Regions from separate parts of the Serratia montpellierensis genome, predicted to be linked through region 2. Evidence: predicted binding sites of a transcription regulator. Region 2 holds the regulator's gene; each other region holds the start of a gene.

Region 1 (4,198 bases), on a different contig from region 2:
GTGCTTGCGCGACAGTCCGCGGCTGTTCGGCTGCGCGTCCATCGGAAAGTAGGCTTTGGTGGCGATCACCACGTCTTCACGGCGGGCGAACGCCTTCAGCGCGCGGCCGAGAATGCGCTCGCTTTCTCCGCCGGAGTAAATGTTGGCGGTATCGAAAAAATTGATGCCCGCTTCCAGCGCCTCGCGGATAAAGGGGCGCGCTTCATCTTCTTTCAGCACCCAGGGCCGCCAGGCCGGATCGCCGTAGGTCATGCAGCCCAGGCAGAGGCGGGACACCTGCAGGCCACTGTCGCCAAGCCGTACGTAGTTCATGGCGTCGTCTCCTCAGCGCATGCCGGCGATGGTGTAACCGCCGTCCACCAGCAGGCTTTGGCCGGTGATGAAGCGGGCTTCGTCCGTCGCCAGCCACAGCGCCACATCGCCGATGTCTTCCGATTCGCCCAGGCGGCCGGCGGGCGTGTGGGCGATAAAGGGCGCGAACGCCGCGTTGTCGGCCACGCTGCCGCGCGCCATCGGCGTGTCGATGATGCCGGGGTTGATGTTGTTGACGCGGATGCCCTGGCCGCTGTATTCGAGCGCCACCGCGCGGATCATCGCATCGAGCGCCCCTTTGCTGGCGGAGTAGCTGGATGAGCCGGCCAGCGCGCCGTGGGTCAGCCAGGAGGACGTGTTGATGATCACGCCGCCTGAATGCTGTGCCAGGAAGGTTTCAATCTCGTATTTCATCGCCAGCCAGACGCCACGAAGGTTAATGGCGATCACGCGGTCAAAATCCTCGCTGCTCTGTTCGGTGATGGGGGCGAAGTTGCCGATGATGCCGGCGTTGTTGAAGGCGACGTCGAGCCGGCCGTAGTGGGCGCTCACCGTGGCGAGCAGCCTGCGGATATCGTCTTCCTGGGAGACGTCGGCCACGATGGGCAGGGCGTCGCCGCCGGCCAGCGCGATGTCGCGCGCCGTGGCTTCGATTTCCGCCGCGCGACGGCCGACCAGCGCGACGTTGGCACCTTCGCGGGCATAGGCCAGCGCCGCAGCGCGGCCGATACCGCTACCGCCGCCGCTCACCAGTACGACTTTGTCCGCCAAACGGCGCGGTGTTTCATGAGTTGGAGCTGTAGCATTAATCATCGCTTCGATACCTGGTAATGGGTTCGATCGCAATGCTATGTTGTTAGATGACGGATAACTATCCGCTAAAAATTCATCTCACTATTAGATAATTTATATTAATAGCATGAAGAAACCCGAATTGTCCGGCCTGGCGGCCTTCGTGGCTATCGCCAGTGAACGCAGCTTCCGCCGTGCCGCCGCCCGATTGGGCGTGACGCCGCCGACGCTGACCCACACCCTGCGCGAATTGGAAGCGCAGGTGGGCATTCGCCTGCTGAATCGCACCACCCGCAACGTCTCGCCGACGGAGGCCGGTGAGCATCTGCTGGCACAGTTGGTGCCCGCCTTTACCGACATCGACGCCGCGCTGGAGAGCCTGAATGCGTTTCGCGAAGGGCCACGCGGCCTGGTGCGTATCAACGCGCCGCGTTCGGCGATCGATCTCGCCATCGTGCCGCATCTGGGGCGGTTGGCCAGCGAGTACCCCGGCATTACGCTGGAGGTGGTGGCGGACGAGGGGTTCGCCAACATCGTCGAGCAAGGCTTTGACGCCGGTATTCGGCTCGGCGAGGATCTGCACAACGATATGCGCGCGGTGCGCCTGACGCCGGATCTGCGTTTTGCCATCGTCGCCACGCCGGACTATTTTCAACGGCACGGCGAACCGACGCATCCGCAGGATTTGCTGCAGCACCGCTGCATCGGTTGGCGCAAGGCCTCTTCGGGCGAGCGCTACAAATGGGGATTTCAGCAGGGCGAGCAGCGGTTTTCCGTGGCGGTTAACAGCCCGCTTATCGTGGATGACGCCAGGCTGTTGCTGCAGGCGGCGTTGGCGCACGTCGGCATCGCTTTCGCTATCGAACAGGAGGTGGAAGAACACCTGGCGAGCGGGCGGCTGCGGCGGGTGTTGGCCGACTGGTGTGCGCCGTTTCCCGGTTTTTACCTCTATTACCCCAACCGCAGGAACCATTCCGTGGCGCTGGCCACGGTGATCGAGTTGCTGCGTCTGCCCGTGTAATCCTCCTCGCCTGCCATCGCGTTCGGATGGCAGTAGGCGAATCAAGCTTGAACTATTTTTATTCCCACGCCGTTTGCTCGGGCGCAAATAAACCCTTAAATTCTCAGCGAGTTAATAACCTGCTGTTTATAATTGTTATTTGAGTATTTTTTGCGAATACTCTGAGCTTTTTTCAGTTATTTGAGAGCCCGATCACACTATTTTTTTATGCGAAATGTGAAGGGGGTCAATCCGCCAGGTCAATGAGAGACGGTTGTGTTTCCTCCTGGCTTACCGATCCGTTTTTCATGCTCCGTATACTGTCTGTAACCAGGGCAACGTGACGGAAATTTTCATAAGGAATGTGCGTGAAGCAATCGTGATTGCATCTGGCATACAAATAACACGGGGTTTTTTTGATTATCTGAGGTGCTTGGTATGGAAAAGAAAAAAATCTATCTGTTTTGTTCTGCCGGTATGTCCACTTCCCTGTTGGTATCAAAAATGAAGGCGCAGGCCGAAAAATATGAAGTGCCGGTGATCATCGCCGCCTATCCGGAAGCGCTGGCCGCAGAGAAGGGCATTGAAGCGGACCTGATCCTGTTGGGGCCGCAAATCGCCTACACCTTGCCGGAAGTGCAAAAACAGCTGCCCAATAAACCCGTTGAAGTCATCGATCCGCTGCTGTACGGCAAGGTCGATGGACTGGGCGTACTGAAGGCCGCGGTGGCCGCCATCAAGAAAGCCAATCAATAACAGGAGGCCGCCGTGAATACCCTCATTGCCTCGCTCGAGAAGGTTATCCTGCCTTTCGCCGTAAAAATCGGTAAGCAGCCCCACGTCAACGCCATCAAGAACGGCTTTATCCGCCTGATGCCGCTGACCTTGACCGGGGCGATGTTCGTGTTGATCAACAACGTGTTCCTGAGCTTCGGCGAGGGATCGTTTTTCTATTCGTTGGGCGTAAGGTTGGACGCCTCCACCATAGAGACGCTGAATAGCCTGAAGAGCATTGGCGGCAGCGTTTATAACGGTACGCTGGGGATCATGTCCCTGATGACGCCGTTCTTTATCAGCATGGCGTTGGCCGAAGAGCGCAAGGTCGATCCACTGGCCTCGGCGCTGCTGGCGGTGGCGGCCTTCATGACCGTCACGCCGTTCAACGTCGGCGAGGCCTATGCGGTGGGCGCCAACTGGCTGGGCGGCGCCAACATCATTTCCGGTATGGTGATCGGGCTGGCGGTGGCTGAGATGTTTGCTTTCATCGTGCGGCGCAACTGGGTGATCAGCTTGCCGGACAGCGTGCCGGCTTCGGTGTCGCGCTCTTTCTCGGCGCTGATCCCCGGTTTCATCATTCTCTCCATCATGGGGCTGGTGGCGTTCGCGTTGGCGCACTGGGGCACCAACTTCCACCAGATCATCATGGACGGCATTTCGGCGCCGCTGGCCAAGATGGGCAGCGTGGTGGGCTGGGTGTACGTGCTGTTCTCCTCGCTGCTGTGGTTCTTCGGGGTGCACGGCTCCATGGCGCTGGCGGCGCTGGACAGCGGCATCATGACGCCGTTCGCGCTGGAAAACGTGGAGCTGTATAACAAATACGGTTCGGTCGAAGCGGCGGTGGCCGCCGGGAAAGAGTTCCATATGTGGGCGAAGCCGTTCGTCGACTCCTACATCTACCTTGGCGGCACCGGCTCGACGCTGGGTCTGATTATCGCCATCTTCATCGCCTCGCGCCGCGAAGATTACCGCCAGGTCGCCAAACTGGCGACGCCATCCGGCATCTTCCAGATCAACGAACCGATTCTGTTCGGCCTGCCGGTGATCATGAACCCGGTGATGTTCATTCCGTTCATCCTGGTGCAGCCGGTATTGACCTTTATCACCTCGCTGGCTTATTACTCCGGGCTGATCCCGCCGATCACCAACATCGCGCCTTGGACCATGCCGGTCGGCCTGGGTGCGTTCTTCAACACCAACGGCAGCATCATGGCCATGTTGCTGAGCCTGTTCAACCTGGCAGTCGCCACCGTGATTTATCTGCCGTTCGTGGCGATCTCCAACAAGGCGCAAAGCCAGATCGACGCGGCGACGGAA
Region 2 (4,198 bases):
GGCACCGATTACGGCGAACACGAACGCTCGCTGGAACAGAAGGTGGAGGACGTGCGCCGCCAGCTGAAAAACGGCGAAGTGGTGCTGGTGTGGTCGGAACTGCACGAGAGCGTCAACATCATGCCGCGCGGTCAGTTCCGCGCCGGGCAGGAAGAAATTTAGTGGCGCACGGTTCTATGACTGACGGAAAAAATCAGGTAACAATGGGGCATTGCAAACTAGCGCGCGCCATTTTTTCCCTGAGATAGAGAGCGTCAACAAGAGCCACAATACCCCCCTGACGCCGGCGCATTCAACACGGAGTGACAACCACCATGTCTGCCAAACATCCCGTTATCGCGGTGACCGGTTCCAGCGGCGCCGGCACTACCACCACCAGCGTGGCGTTCCGTAAGATCTTCCAGCAGCTCAACATCCGCGCCGCCGAGCTGGAGGGCGACAGCTTCCATCGCTACACCCGGCCGGAAATGGACGCGGCGATCCGCAAAGCGCGCGATCTGGGCAGACACATCAGCTATTTCGGCCCCGAGGCCAACGACTTCGGTCTGCTGCAGCAGAGCTTTATCGACTACGGCAAGAACGGCACCGGGCGCTCGCGCAAGTATCTGCACACCTACGACGAAGCGGTGCCCTACAATCAGGTGCCGGGTACCTTCACCCCGTGGGAACCGCTGCCGGCGCCGACCGACGTGCTGTTCTACGAGGGGTTGCACGGCGGCGTGGTCACCGAGCACCATGACGTGGCCAACCACGTCGATCTGCTGGTCGGCGTGGTGCCGATCGTCAACCTGGAGTGGATACAGAAACTGATCCGCGATACCGGCGAGCGCGGCCACTCTCGCGAAGCGGTAATGGATTCAGTGGTGCGTTCGATGGAAGATTACATCAACTACATCACGCCGCAGTTCTCGCGCACCCACATCAACTTCCAGCGCGTGCCGACGGTGGACACCTCCAACCCGTTCGCCGCCAAGGCCATTCCCTCACTGGATGAAAGCTTCGTGGTGATCCACTTCCGCGGGCTGGATCAGATAGATTTCCCCTATTTGCTGGCGATGCTGCAGGGCTCGTTTATCTCGCATATCAATACGTTAGTGGTGCCGGGTGGCAAGATGGGGCTGGCGATGGAGCTGATCATGGCGCCGCTGGTGCAGCGGTTGCTGGAAGGCAAGAAGATCGAATAAATGCGTTGAGCGCGGCGCCGGGCCGCGCTCCGTTTCGATTACGCCGGTTGGCGGATCTCGAAGCTGTGGGTCACCGTGGCGGCCTTGTTGAGCATCAGCGCCACCGAGCAGTATTTCTCCGCTGACAGGTTCACCGCACGCTCGACGATCTTGTCGGTCAGGTCCTGGCCGGTAACGATGAAGTGCAGATTGATATGGGTGAACAGCCGCGGGGCTTCTTCGCGGCGCTCGGAGGTCAGCTTCACCTCGCAGTCGCGCACGTCGTTGCGCCCCTTTTGCAGGATGGATACCACGTCGATCGCGCTGCAGCCGCCCACCGACATCAGCACCATCTCCATCGGGCTGGGCGCTTTATCACCGGCGTTGCCGTCCATCAGCACCTGGTGGCCGGAGGCCGATTCACCCAAAAACGTTAACCCTTCCACCCACTTAACTCTTGCCTGCATTCTGGTCACTCCGGTTGATTTCTTAAAATCAGAGTACGCTTTCGCATAGAAACAGGCAACGTAACCTGATGCTAATCATGCTGAAGCGAGACAACACGAGACACCCGCCTTACTCTGTGCTACAAACAGAGCCGCAATAAATCTTTCCGGGACACTGTATTCAGGGAAACGCCCAGAGAAAGGCTCCTTTACCGGTATGTTAACAGAATGTAGCTTGCAGCGCTTACGGCAAGTTAATATGCTAGAGCGACAGCGTATTTTTATGACACGCCTCAAAACTTGCCGGTAGCCCTCGCTCATAACTGCGGCTACAGGTGGGTTTTACAGGGAACTCTGACCCCTGTGACACAAGGCAGCGATAACAACAGAGGATAACAGCGAATGGTTCTCGGCAAACCGCAAACAGACCCTACTCTCGAATGGTTCCTGTCTCATTGCCATATCCACAAATATCCATCGAAGAGTACGCTGATTCACCAAGGTGAAAAGGCCGAAACGCTTTACTACATCGTGAAAGGCTCCGTCGCGGTGCTGATCAAGGATGAAGAAGGTAAAGAGATGATTCTGTCCTACCTCAACCAGGGGGATTTCATCGGCGAGCTCGGATTGTTCGAAGAAGGCCAGGAGCGCAGCGCCTGGGTTCGCGCGAAAACCGCCTGTGAAGTGGCCGAAATTTCCTACAAGAAATTCCGCCAGCTGATCCAGGTGAACCCGGACATCCTGATGCGTCTGTCCGCCCAAATGGCGAGCCGCCTGCAGGTCACCTCCGAAAAAGTGGGCAACCTCGCCTTCCTGGACGTTACCGGCCGCATCGCGCAAACCCTGCTGAATCTGGCGAAACAACCCGACGCCATGACTCACCCGGACGGCATGCAGATCAAAATTACCCGCCAGGAGATCGGCCAGATCGTCGGCTGCTCGCGTGAAACCGTTGGCCGTATTCTGAAAATGCTGGAAGATCAAAACCTGATTTCCGCCCACGGCAAAACCATTGTCGTCTACGGCACCCGTTAATCCCTGAAGAAACGGCGCAATCTGCGCCGTTTTTTTGTCTGCTCTCTGCCATGTGGCGCCGCCTGATCTACCACCCGGAAATCAACTACGCACTGCGACAAACGCTGGTGTTGTGTCTGCCGGTGCTGTTCGGCCTGTTGATAGGCCAGTTACAGCTCGGCCTGATGTTCTCTCTGGTGCCCGCCTGCTGCAATATCGCCGGTCTGGACACGCCGCATAAGCGCTTCTTTAAACGGCTGATCGTCGGCGGTTCGCTGTTCGCCTTCAGCAGCGTGCTGCTGCAACAGGCACTGCTGTGGCACGTGCCGCTGCCGGCGCTGATGCTGGGCCTGGCGCTGCTGCTCGGCGTCACCGGTGAAATCAGCCCGCTGCACGCCCGGCTGTTGCCGGCGGCGCTGGTGGCCGCCATCTTCGCCCTCAGCACGACCGGTACGGTACCCATCTGGCAGGCGCCGCTGCTTTACGCGATCGGCACTGCCTGGTACGGCTTATTCACCTGGTTCTGGTTCAAGCTGTGGAAAGAACAGCCGATGCGCGAAACGCTGAGCCAACTCTACCTGGAACTGGCGGACTATTTCGAAGCCAAATACTCGCTGCTGACCCAGCACACCGATCCGCAAACCGCGCTGCCGCCGCTGCTGGTGCGCCAGCAAAAGGTGATGGATCTGATCAGCCTGTTGTACCAACAGCTTAATTTCCTGCCGCACGCCAACAACCTCGAGCAAAAACGCCTGCAGCGCGCCTTTCAGGTGGCGATGGACCTGCAGGAGCACATCACCGTCAGCCTGCACCTGCCGGAAGAGGTGCAAAAACTGGTGGAGCAGAGCCAGGCCGAAGCGATCATTCGCCGCAATGCTCAGGTGATCGCCGGCCGGCTGCGCGTGGTGGCGCACGATATTCTCTACCATCAACATTCGAAGCGCTTCTCCATGACCCATGAGCTGGCAGCGCTGGAAAAAATGGCGGCGCAGCATCCCGATAACCCGGTCGGCCAATTTTGTTACTACCACTTCAGCCGCATCGCCCGCCTGCTACGTACCCAGCATCCGCTGTACCGCCGCGACCTGATGCCCGGCCAGCACCGCCTGCCGTTTTGGCCGGCGCTGGTCAGCTACCTGTCGTTCAAATCCACCGCCCTGCGCAACGCCGCGCGGCTGGGCGTGACGCTGGCGGTCGGCAGCAGTCTGGGTGCGGTGTTCAACCTGCCGAAACCTTACTGGATCCTGCTCACCATCATGCTGGTGAGCCAAAACGGGTATAACGCTACCCGGGTGCGTATTCAGCACCGTGCGCTGGGCACGATTGCCGGGCTGCTGCTGGCGGCCGGGCTGTTGCAGCTGCAGTTGCCGGAAGGAGAAACGCTGAGCATCATGTTGGTGATCACGCTGCTGGCCTACCTGGTTTCGCGCAAGAACTACGGGCTGTCGGTGATTGGCTTTACGGTCACGGCGGTTTACACCCTGCAGCTGCTGGCGCTGAACGGCTCGCATTTTCTGGTACCGCGCCTGATCGATACGCTGATCGGCTGCGTACTGGCGTTCGGCGGCACCATTT
Region 3 (4,198 bases), on a different contig from region 2:
TTTGGCGGGCATCGGGTGGTATGCGGCGCCGGAGCCGCTCATCGCGCTGTTGAGCGGCTGGCTGAGCCTGGCGGCGCCGTTTCTGGTGATGCAGCCCGCGCTGGGTTTTGGCGTAGCGGCAGCGAAAACCGCCTATCCGCGAAGAGCACGGTTGCTCAGCTTGCTCACCCACACGGTGTATGGGCTGGGCCTGCTGATCGCCGCCCGGTTGTTGGCGGCGCTTTGCGTCTGATCGAGCTTACAGCAGCGTGGAAATATCGAGATAGTGCGCCAGTTCGCGCTGCTCCGCACGCGGCAGGTACGGAACCTCACCCAGCAGCGGCGCGGGAATGCGCTGCTGCAGTGCCTCGATGGTTTCGGCGTAGTGTGCCAACCCCGGATTGATGCGGTTGGCCACCCAGCCCAGCAGCGGCAGGCCGTCGTTGATGATCGACTGCGCGGTCAGCAGCGCGTGGCTGACGCAGCCCAGCTTGATGCCCACCACCAGCACCACCGGCAGCTGTTCCTGCACCACCCATTCGGCATAAGGCCGCAGATCGTTCATCAGCACGCGCCAACCGCCGCTGCCTTCCACCACCACCGTGTCGGCCTTGGCGGACAGATCCCGCAGGCCGCTGCTCATCAGGCCGTAGTTGATGTCCTCGGTCGCATGCGCGTGAAACACCTCATCCAGGCAGGTGATGGGATTGATCTCCTCGTAGGACAGCGGCAGGGTTGAGGATGCCTGCAACACCAAAGCGTCTTTATTGCGGATGCCCTCGCTGGTTTCCTGGCAGCGTGCGGCGATCGGCTTGTAGCCGGCCACTGAACGGCCTTCGGCGGCCAGCGCCTGCATCAACCCGCGGGAAACCACGGTTTTACCGACGTCGGTATCCGTGCCTGTCACAAATAAACGCTTCAACATGAATAAAATGCCCCAGAATGCCCCGTTAACAATGTGTCGCCGCATCGGCGGCGAAGAAGTCTTTCGGAAAAATTCTAGGGGATGCGCCCCCATAGGGGCTTGAGGTAGCTCAATCTTTTGCGGAATTAATAAGAAGTTCTGATGTTAGCCTTGCAGCAATTGCACCAGCAACGATCCGTTGTACAGCGCCTCTTTCACCAGCGCCGCACCGGGCATGGTGCCCTTATTGAAGAACTGCGTGGATTCGACCTTGACCTGCTCGCTGTAGGCCGGCAGCGCCTGCTGGCGAATGCAGGAGGCGATGGCCGGGTGCAGGATCTCCGCCGCGCGGTTGAGCGGCGAGCCCACCAGGATCTTCTCCGGATTGAACAGGTTGACCATGATCGCCAGAATGCGCCCCACGCTGTGCCCAACGCCAAGAATGATGTCCCGCGCCAGCTGATCGCCCGCCAGCGCGGCGTCGCACAGCGATTCAACGGTCAGCGGCGCGCCGTGCAGGCTGGAGCTCATCGAACCGCTCAGCCGCTGCTGGGCGATCTCCAGGATGTTCTCAATGCTGGCCACGGTTTCGAGGCAGCCGTGGTTGCCGCAGTAACAGCGTTTGCCGTACGGATCGACCTGGGTGTGGCCGATCTCCACTACGCTGTGGCTGCCGGCGTGCAGTACGTGGCCGCCGGTGATCACCCCGGCGCCGACGTTGTGGTCGATCACCACCTGAATCACGTTCTGGCTGCCGCGCGAGGCACCATACAGCGCCTCGGCCATGGTCCAGGCGCTGATGTCATGCTGCAGGTAAACCGGCAGGCCGGTGCGGGTTTCCAATGCCGGACCGAGCGGCATCTCCAGCACGTCGTAAAACGGCATGCGATGTACCACGCCGGACTGCACGTCGATCATGCCCGGCAGCGTAATGGCGATCGCCGTCAGCCGCTCCAGCTTGCTTTGGTGGCGGATAAAGAATTGGTCGACTTCGGTCAGGATGCGTTTCAGCAGCGGTTCAGGGTGTTCGGCCGCCAGCGGCAGCAGCTCCTCCACCACCAGTTTGCTGCTGAGATCGCGCAGCGCCAGCGTGATGCTGCCACGGCTGATACGGGCAGAAAGGTAATGCCAGGCCTCGGTATCCAGCACCAGCCCCACCGCCGGGCGGCCCCGGCTGCCGATTTCCTGGTACTCGGTTTCCTTGACCAGATGGGCTTCCAGCAGTTCGCGCACGATCTTGGTGATGCTGGCGGGCGCCAGCTGTGCGCGTTTTGACAGTTCGATGCGCGAAATCGGGCCCAGTTGATCGATTAGCCGATAAACCGCCCCCGCATTGGTCTGCTTGATTTGATCGATATGCCCAGGCTGCCCAACCGCAATCACAAACCTGCTCCTACTATTTTTCGCGCTTCTAAATAAAGACTAGGGGTTATGGTGGGGCTTTTGTCATACAGCGTCAACTATTTGATTCGTTATGTGATTTGCTGCACAAATTCCTCGCAATTTCAGCGTGAATTGATTTTTATTTGCCCAAGTTCAACGTCATTTCAGCATCAACGCCATCAGCGCCTGCGCGGCAGCGGTCAGCGGCCGCCGGCGGTGATGCACCAGCCACACTTCGGTGGTGGCGTCCGGCTCCGCCAGCGGCAAATAGCGCACGCCGTCCACCCGCACCCGGGCGAAAGAGGCCGGCAGAATCGACACCCCCAACCCGGCGGAGACCAGCCCGATGATGGTCATGGCTTCCCCCACTTCCTGGGTGATGTATGGGGTAATGCCGGCCTTGCCGAGCAGCAGCAGAATTTCGTCGTACAGCGCGGTGCCCACTTCGCGCGAGAAGAACACGAACGGCTCCTGCGCCAGGTGTTGGAACCGCAGCGCGCCGCCGGGCGTTTCCGCCAGCGGATGCCCTTCCGGCACCACCGCCACCAGCGGTTCGCGCAGCAGCAGCTGATAGTGGAGCGCCTCCGGCAGCCGAGTGTTGCGCATCACTCCCAGATCCAGCTCACCGTTCAGCAGCGGTTCGATCTGCTGTTTGGTGTTGATTTCGCGCATTTTGATATGGACCTGCGGGGACTGCTGACGAAAGGCGCGCAGGCTGCGCGCCACCACGCCGATAAAGGGTGCGGAAGAAGTAAAGCCGATGGTCATTTCCCCCAGCTCACCGCGATCCAGACGCGCCGCCTTTTCCGCCGCCCGCCCAACCTGATCGAGCACCTGGTAGGCTTCTTTGAGGAACATCTCCCCGGCCTGGGTCAGGCTGACGTTACGATTGTTGCGCGCCAGCAGCCGTGCGCCGACCATCTCTTCCAGCGCCTGGATTTGCTGGCTGAGCGGCGGCTGGGAGATCCGCAGCCGCTCGGCGGCGCGGCCAAAATGCAGCTCTTCCGCCACGGCGATAAAGTAACGCAGGTGTCTCAGTTCGATATTCATATTTAAAACGTCTTAATTTGAATTATTAATATATTAGACAAAAAACTCGCCGCTCCCTATCATTTTGTTATCTGTAAAGTGTCTGTTTATCTCCCCGAAGTTCGGTAAGGAAACGCTGTGACAACCCCTGTGCGTTCTGCGGCCGTGATGCCGTCGACGCTGGCCGCCAACGATGACGCGGCCGCTGCGCCAAACGTAAAACGCTCCACCCTCAACAACAAACTCCCCTATATCGAACGCGGCACGCCGCAGTTTATGCGCGTAACGCTGGCACTGTTTTCCGCCGGGCTGGCGACCTTCGCGTTGCTCTACTGCGTGCAGCCGATCCTGCCGGTGCTGTCGCAAGATTTCGGCGTCTCGCCGGCGGAAAGCAGCCTGTCGCTTTCGGTCTCTACCGGCCTGCTGGCGATCGGCCTGATGTTCACCGGGCCGCTTTCCGACGCCATCGGCCGCAAGTCGGTGATGGTGGTGGCGCTGCTGCTGGCGGCAGTCTGCACGCTGATTTGCGCCTTTATGACCAGCTGGCACGGCATTTTGCTGATGCGCGCGCTGATCGGCCTGTCGCTGAGCGGCGTGGCAGCGGTCGGCATGACCTACCTCAGCGAAGAGATCCATCCCAGCTTCGTCGCCTTCTCGATGGGGCTGTACATCAGCGGCAACTCGATCGGCGGCATGAGCGGCCGCCTGGTGACCGGGGTGTTGACCGACTTCTTCTCCTGGCGCGTATCGCTGGGAGTCATCGGCCTGTTCGCCCTCGCCGCCGCCTGCATGTTCTGGCGTATCCTGCCCGCCTCGCGGCATTTTCGCGCCAGCTCGCTGCGCCCGCGCACCCTGCTGATCAACTTCAAGCTGCATTGGCACGATAAGGGCCTGCCGCTGCTG
Region 4 (4,198 bases), on a different contig from region 2:
TGCACATCTGCACTGTCGTTTAACTGCGGTTTACTTTGCGCCGGATCGCCGGGCTGCGGCGCGTTGGCCGGGTCGAAAATATGGTCGAGGATCGCGCGGGCGGTCGGCCCCGCCACCACGCCGTCGCCACCGCCGTTTTCCAGGATCAGCGCCATCGCCACCCGGGGGGTTTTGTAAGGCGCGAACAGCGTATAGAAGATGTGATCGCGCAGCCGCACCGGGATCATTTTGGCGTTGTAAGTCTGGTTTTGCTTCAGGCTGAACACCTGCGAGGTGCCGGATTTGGCGGCGATCTGATACGGCGCGGTGTGGAACAGTTTGTAACCGGTGCCGTTCGGCAGGTTGGCCATGCCGTACATGCCGTTGCGCACGATGCCCCAGTAAGGCGAGTGGGGATCGCCGATCTGCGCCGCTTGCGCCGGCGGCTGATAGCGTGTGACCCGGTTGCCCTGCTGCAGCGAATACAGCAGGTGCGGCGTTTTCACCTGGCCGTTGTTGATCAGCGTGGTCAGCGCTTTCACCATCTGGATCGGCGTCGCCACCCAATACCCCTGGCCGATGCCCACCGAAACCGTATCCCCCTGATACCAGCCTTTTTTGTGCACCTTCAGCTTCCAGTCGCGGCTCGGCAGCACGCCGCGGTACTCTTCGTTCAGATCGATGCCGGTGGACTGGCCGTAGCCGAACTGGCTCAGCCAGTGGTGAATACGATCGATGCCCATCTCATACGCCACCTGATAAAAGAAGGTGTCGGCGGACTCCTCGATCGCTTTGGTGACGTTGAGCATGCCGTGGCCGGTTTTCAGCCAGTCACGGTAGCGGCGCTCGGTGCCGGGCAGCGTCCAGGTCGGCGCGCCGAAAAAGGTGGTGGTGGGCGTGATCACCCCGGCGAACAGCGCAGAAACGGCCATGTAGGGCTTCACCGTCGACGCCGGCGGGTACAAGCCCTGAGTGACGCGGTTGATCAGCGGCAGATCCGGGTTGGTCAGCAGCGTCTTATAGGCCTGATAGCCGATGCCTTTGACGAAAGGATTGGGATCGTAGCTGGGGCTGGAGACCATCGCCAGGATGCCGCCGTCGCGCGGATCTTCCACCACCACCGCGGCGCGCTGCCCCTTCAGCACCGATTCGATGTACTGCTGCAGCGGCAAATCCAGCGTCAGGTAGATGTTCTTGCCGGCCTTCGGCGGCTGCTCCTTCAGCAGGCGGATCACCCGCCCGTGGTTATCCACCTCCACCTCCTGATAGCCGGTGGTGCCGTGCAGTTCGGACTCGTAATAGGCCTCGATGCCCTGTTTGCCGATGTTGCGGTCGGCGGCATAGTTCTCGCTCAGCCCGGCCTTGTCCAGGCGTTTGAGATCGCTGTCGTTGATCTTCGACACATAGCCCAGTACGTGTGCCAGCTGGGCGCCGTAAGGATATTCACGCTGTTGATAGGTATCGATCGTCACCCCGTCGAAACGGTATTGATTGACGGCAAAGCGCGCCACTTCGGTGTCGCTCAGCCCGGTTTTTAGCGTCACCGGCTTGTAACGGCTGTTGTGGTGCATGTCATCGCGAAACGCGCTGATGTCCTCCGGCGTCAGGTCGACGATCGGCGTCAGCGCCTGCAGCAGCGCCGCCATGTCGGTGATTTTGCTGGGCGTGATCTCGATGCGATACAGTGTCACGTTTCGCACCAGCGGAGTACCGTTACGATCGAAGATCAGCCCGCGGCTGGGGGCGATCGGCAGCATCTTGATGTCATTCTGGTTGGAGCGCGTCTGGTAAAAGCCGTGCTGGCGGATTTGCAGCCGGTAGAGGTTGACGATCAATACGCCGAAGCAGACCACCACCAGCGCCAGCGCCACGCCTGCCCGGCGGATAAACAGCCTTTCTTCCGCAGAGTGGTCGCGAATTGTTTCTTTTAACAGGGCCATGCAGTGCCGGTACCTTTTGCGTCACATTTCCCCGCAAAATCAGGGAGCTGAAAAGCCGGCAAGCATAGCGTTATCGGGCGCGACGCCCCATGAAAAGGTTGCTAATGAAATGGCATAACTGTTTCAGCATATTGGAATGTTACCGGCGGCGATTTTTTCACCGCGATCCCCATTGAGCCGCCGTTCGCCCCAATGCTACAATGTGATATAAATCACATTATTCCCGTTATCCCCCCGCATTTCCCTGTCGGCGCCCTGCCGGATGCGGCTTTTTGTTACATAGGATCGAGTTCGATGAGTACCATTGCCACCGGTTTAGTCATGATGCGCTGGGATTTGCTGAGCGCCGTGATGATGTTCTTCGCCAGCCAGTTAAACGTCGTTTGCCGTAAAACCAGCCGTAACGGCATGGCGTTCATGTTCAGCAGCCTGGGCCTGTTTACCGCCTGCTGGTTCGTGATGGGCCTGATGGGCATCCACCTTACCCTGGAAGCCTTCACCCAGTTCTGGTCATCGGCCTGGGATCGCTACGTGGACGTGGTCAGCACCATGCCGGTCGATTGGCCGATGCCGTAATCTCGCCGCGGGGGCGGCGCACCGGCCGCCCAGCGATTATTCCGCGTCCGTTGACGGCGCCGCCGCCAGCCGCGCCATCAACGCCCCCGCCTCAATCAACAGCGCCTGCTCCCGCTCCGTTAAACAGCTCTCCATCGCCGCCAACAGCCACGCCTCACGCCGGCTGCGGCTTTGCTCCAGCAGGCCCAGCCCGGCGGACGTCAGGCGCACCCGCACCCGGCGTTTGTCTTCGGCATCCGGCGTGCGCACCAGCAGCCCGTCGGCCTCCAGCTCACGCAACGCGGCCGCCAGGTTAGAGGAACGCATGCGCTCCGATTCCGCCAGCAGCGACGGCGTCGCCTCGCCGCCGTGGCGATCGATAGCCCCCAACAGCATTAGCTGGGCCCAGGATTTTTCGTCGCTGCGCGACTCGCGCCGCAAACGGCGCACCAGCGACATTAACTGCGTGCGCAGCAGCGACACGTCTTCAGGGTGATCTTTTTTCATTGGCATCATCTAGCGTTCAGTTTATCCCTGCTTTCACACCGCCGGATCGCGCGGTGCCCTTCCTGGCTACCGCGCCGCTCTGGCTTAACCTAGTTACCTATGATAATATAGCTATTAATATATAGCAAAAAAGACACTGCATCGGCAGGGTTACGTTTGCTCACGCATTTGCTCCTCGCCGATTAATTTGCAGTGTTATTATTATTTTGCTTAATAAATCCCTCCTTATTCAACGTGGTACGGTAAGCCGATGGAAGCGTGGAAAGTCAATCTGATCTCGGTCTGGCTCGGGTGTTTCTTCACCGGGCTGGCGATGAGCCAAATCCTCCCTTTTCTGCCGCTGTACGTCGAACAGCTCGGCGTCAGCGATCACCAATCCCTCAGCCTGTGGTCCGGGCTGGTGTTCAGCGGCACCTTTTTGGTCTCGGCGGTGGTCTCGCCGCTGTGGGGCAGCCTGGCCGACCGCAAAGGCCGCAAGCTGATGCTGCTGCGCGCCTCGCTGGGCATGGCGATCGTCATCGCGCTGCAGGGGCTGGCCACCAACGTCTGGCAGCTGTTCGCGCTGCGCGCCCTGATGGGGCTGACGTCCGGCTATATTCCCAACGCCATGGCGCTGGTCGCCTCGCAGGCGCCGCGCGATAAAAGCGGCTGGGCGCTGGGCACGCTCTCTACCGGGCAGATCTCCGGCGTGATCGCCGGGCCGCTTTTGGGCGGGCTGATGGCCGATCATCTGGGGCTGCGGGTGGTGTTTTTCGTCACCGCCGGGCTGATGTTCGTCAGCTTCCTGGTGACGCTGTTCCTGATTAAAGAGCGGCGCATCACGGTGAAAAAAGCGGATCAGCTGAGCGGCAAGGCGGTATTCCGTTCGCTGCCCTATCCGACGCTGATCGTCACGCTGTTCGTTTGTACCCTGATGATCCAGCTGGCTAACTCGTCCATCAGCCCGATCCTGACGCTGTTCATCCGCGAGCTGTCGGGCGACGTCAGCAATATCGCCTTTGTCAGCGGCATGATCGCCGCCGTGCCTGGCATTGCGGCGCTGATCTCGGCGCCGCGCCTCGGGCGGCTCGGCGATCGCATCGGCACCGCGCGCATCCTGATCGCCGCGCTGCTGTTCACCACCGGCCTGTTCGCCGTGATGGCCTGGGTCAATACGCCATTACAGCTGGGCATTCTGCGCTTCCTGCTGGGTTTTGCCGACGGCGCGCTGATGCCGG

The links. The regulator CRP, encoded in region 2, controls carbon source genes, mostly activating them, when cyclic AMP is high. The targets are predictions, from matches to a motif close to ATGTGANNNNNNTCACAT.
Region 1: a site for CRP is predicted at 2,306-2,323, ahead of FUU19_RS03765 (PTS sugar transporter subunit IIB). Genes of this name have one in related genera too.
Region 3: a site for CRP is predicted at 2,358-2,375, ahead of mlc (sugar metabolism global transcriptional regulator Mlc). Genes of this name have one in related genera too.
Region 4: a site for CRP is predicted at 2,120-2,137, ahead of FUU19_RS11910 (YjcB family protein). Genes of this name have one in related genera too.

The regions. Positions count from the first base shown of each region.
Region 1 is NZ_VOSN01000002.1:545,794-549,991, forward strand. It holds gene FUU19_RS03750 (aldo/keto reductase) at 1-312, opposite strand, end outside; gene FUU19_RS03755 (SDR family NAD(P)-dependent oxidoreductase) at 325-1,125, opposite strand; gene FUU19_RS03760 (LysR family transcriptional regulator) at 1,232-2,125, shown strand; gene FUU19_RS03765 (PTS sugar transporter subunit IIB) at 2,543-2,860, shown strand; gene chbC (PTS N,N'-diacetylchitobiose transporter subunit IIC) at 2,873-4,198, shown strand, end outside.
Region 2 is NZ_VOSN01000004.1:194,342-198,539, reverse strand. It holds gene FUU19_RS05065 (YheU family protein) at 1-162, shown strand, start outside; gene FUU19_RS05060 (phosphoribulokinase) at 315-1,184, shown strand; gene FUU19_RS05055 (OsmC family protein) at 1,223-1,630, opposite strand; gene crp (cAMP-activated global transcriptional regulator CRP) at 2,012-2,644, shown strand; gene FUU19_RS05045 (YccS/YhfK family putative transporter) at 2,695-4,198, shown strand, end outside.
Region 3 is NZ_VOSN01000022.1:436,449-440,646, reverse strand. It holds gene FUU19_RS24380 (DUF2938 family protein) at 1-232, shown strand, start outside; gene bioD (dethiobiotin synthase) at 239-904, opposite strand; gene mlc (sugar metabolism global transcriptional regulator Mlc) at 1,049-2,266, opposite strand; gene FUU19_RS24365 (LysR family transcriptional regulator) at 2,426-3,316, opposite strand; gene FUU19_RS24360 (MFS transporter) at 3,464-4,198, shown strand, end outside.
Region 4 is NZ_VOSN01000013.1:8,308-12,505, reverse strand. It holds gene mrdA (penicillin-binding protein 2) at 1-1,919, opposite strand, end outside; gene FUU19_RS11910 (YjcB family protein) at 2,214-2,495, shown strand; gene FUU19_RS24715 (MarR family winged helix-turn-helix transcriptional regulator) at 2,532-2,981, opposite strand; gene FUU19_RS11900 (multidrug efflux MFS transporter) at 3,232-4,198, shown strand, end outside.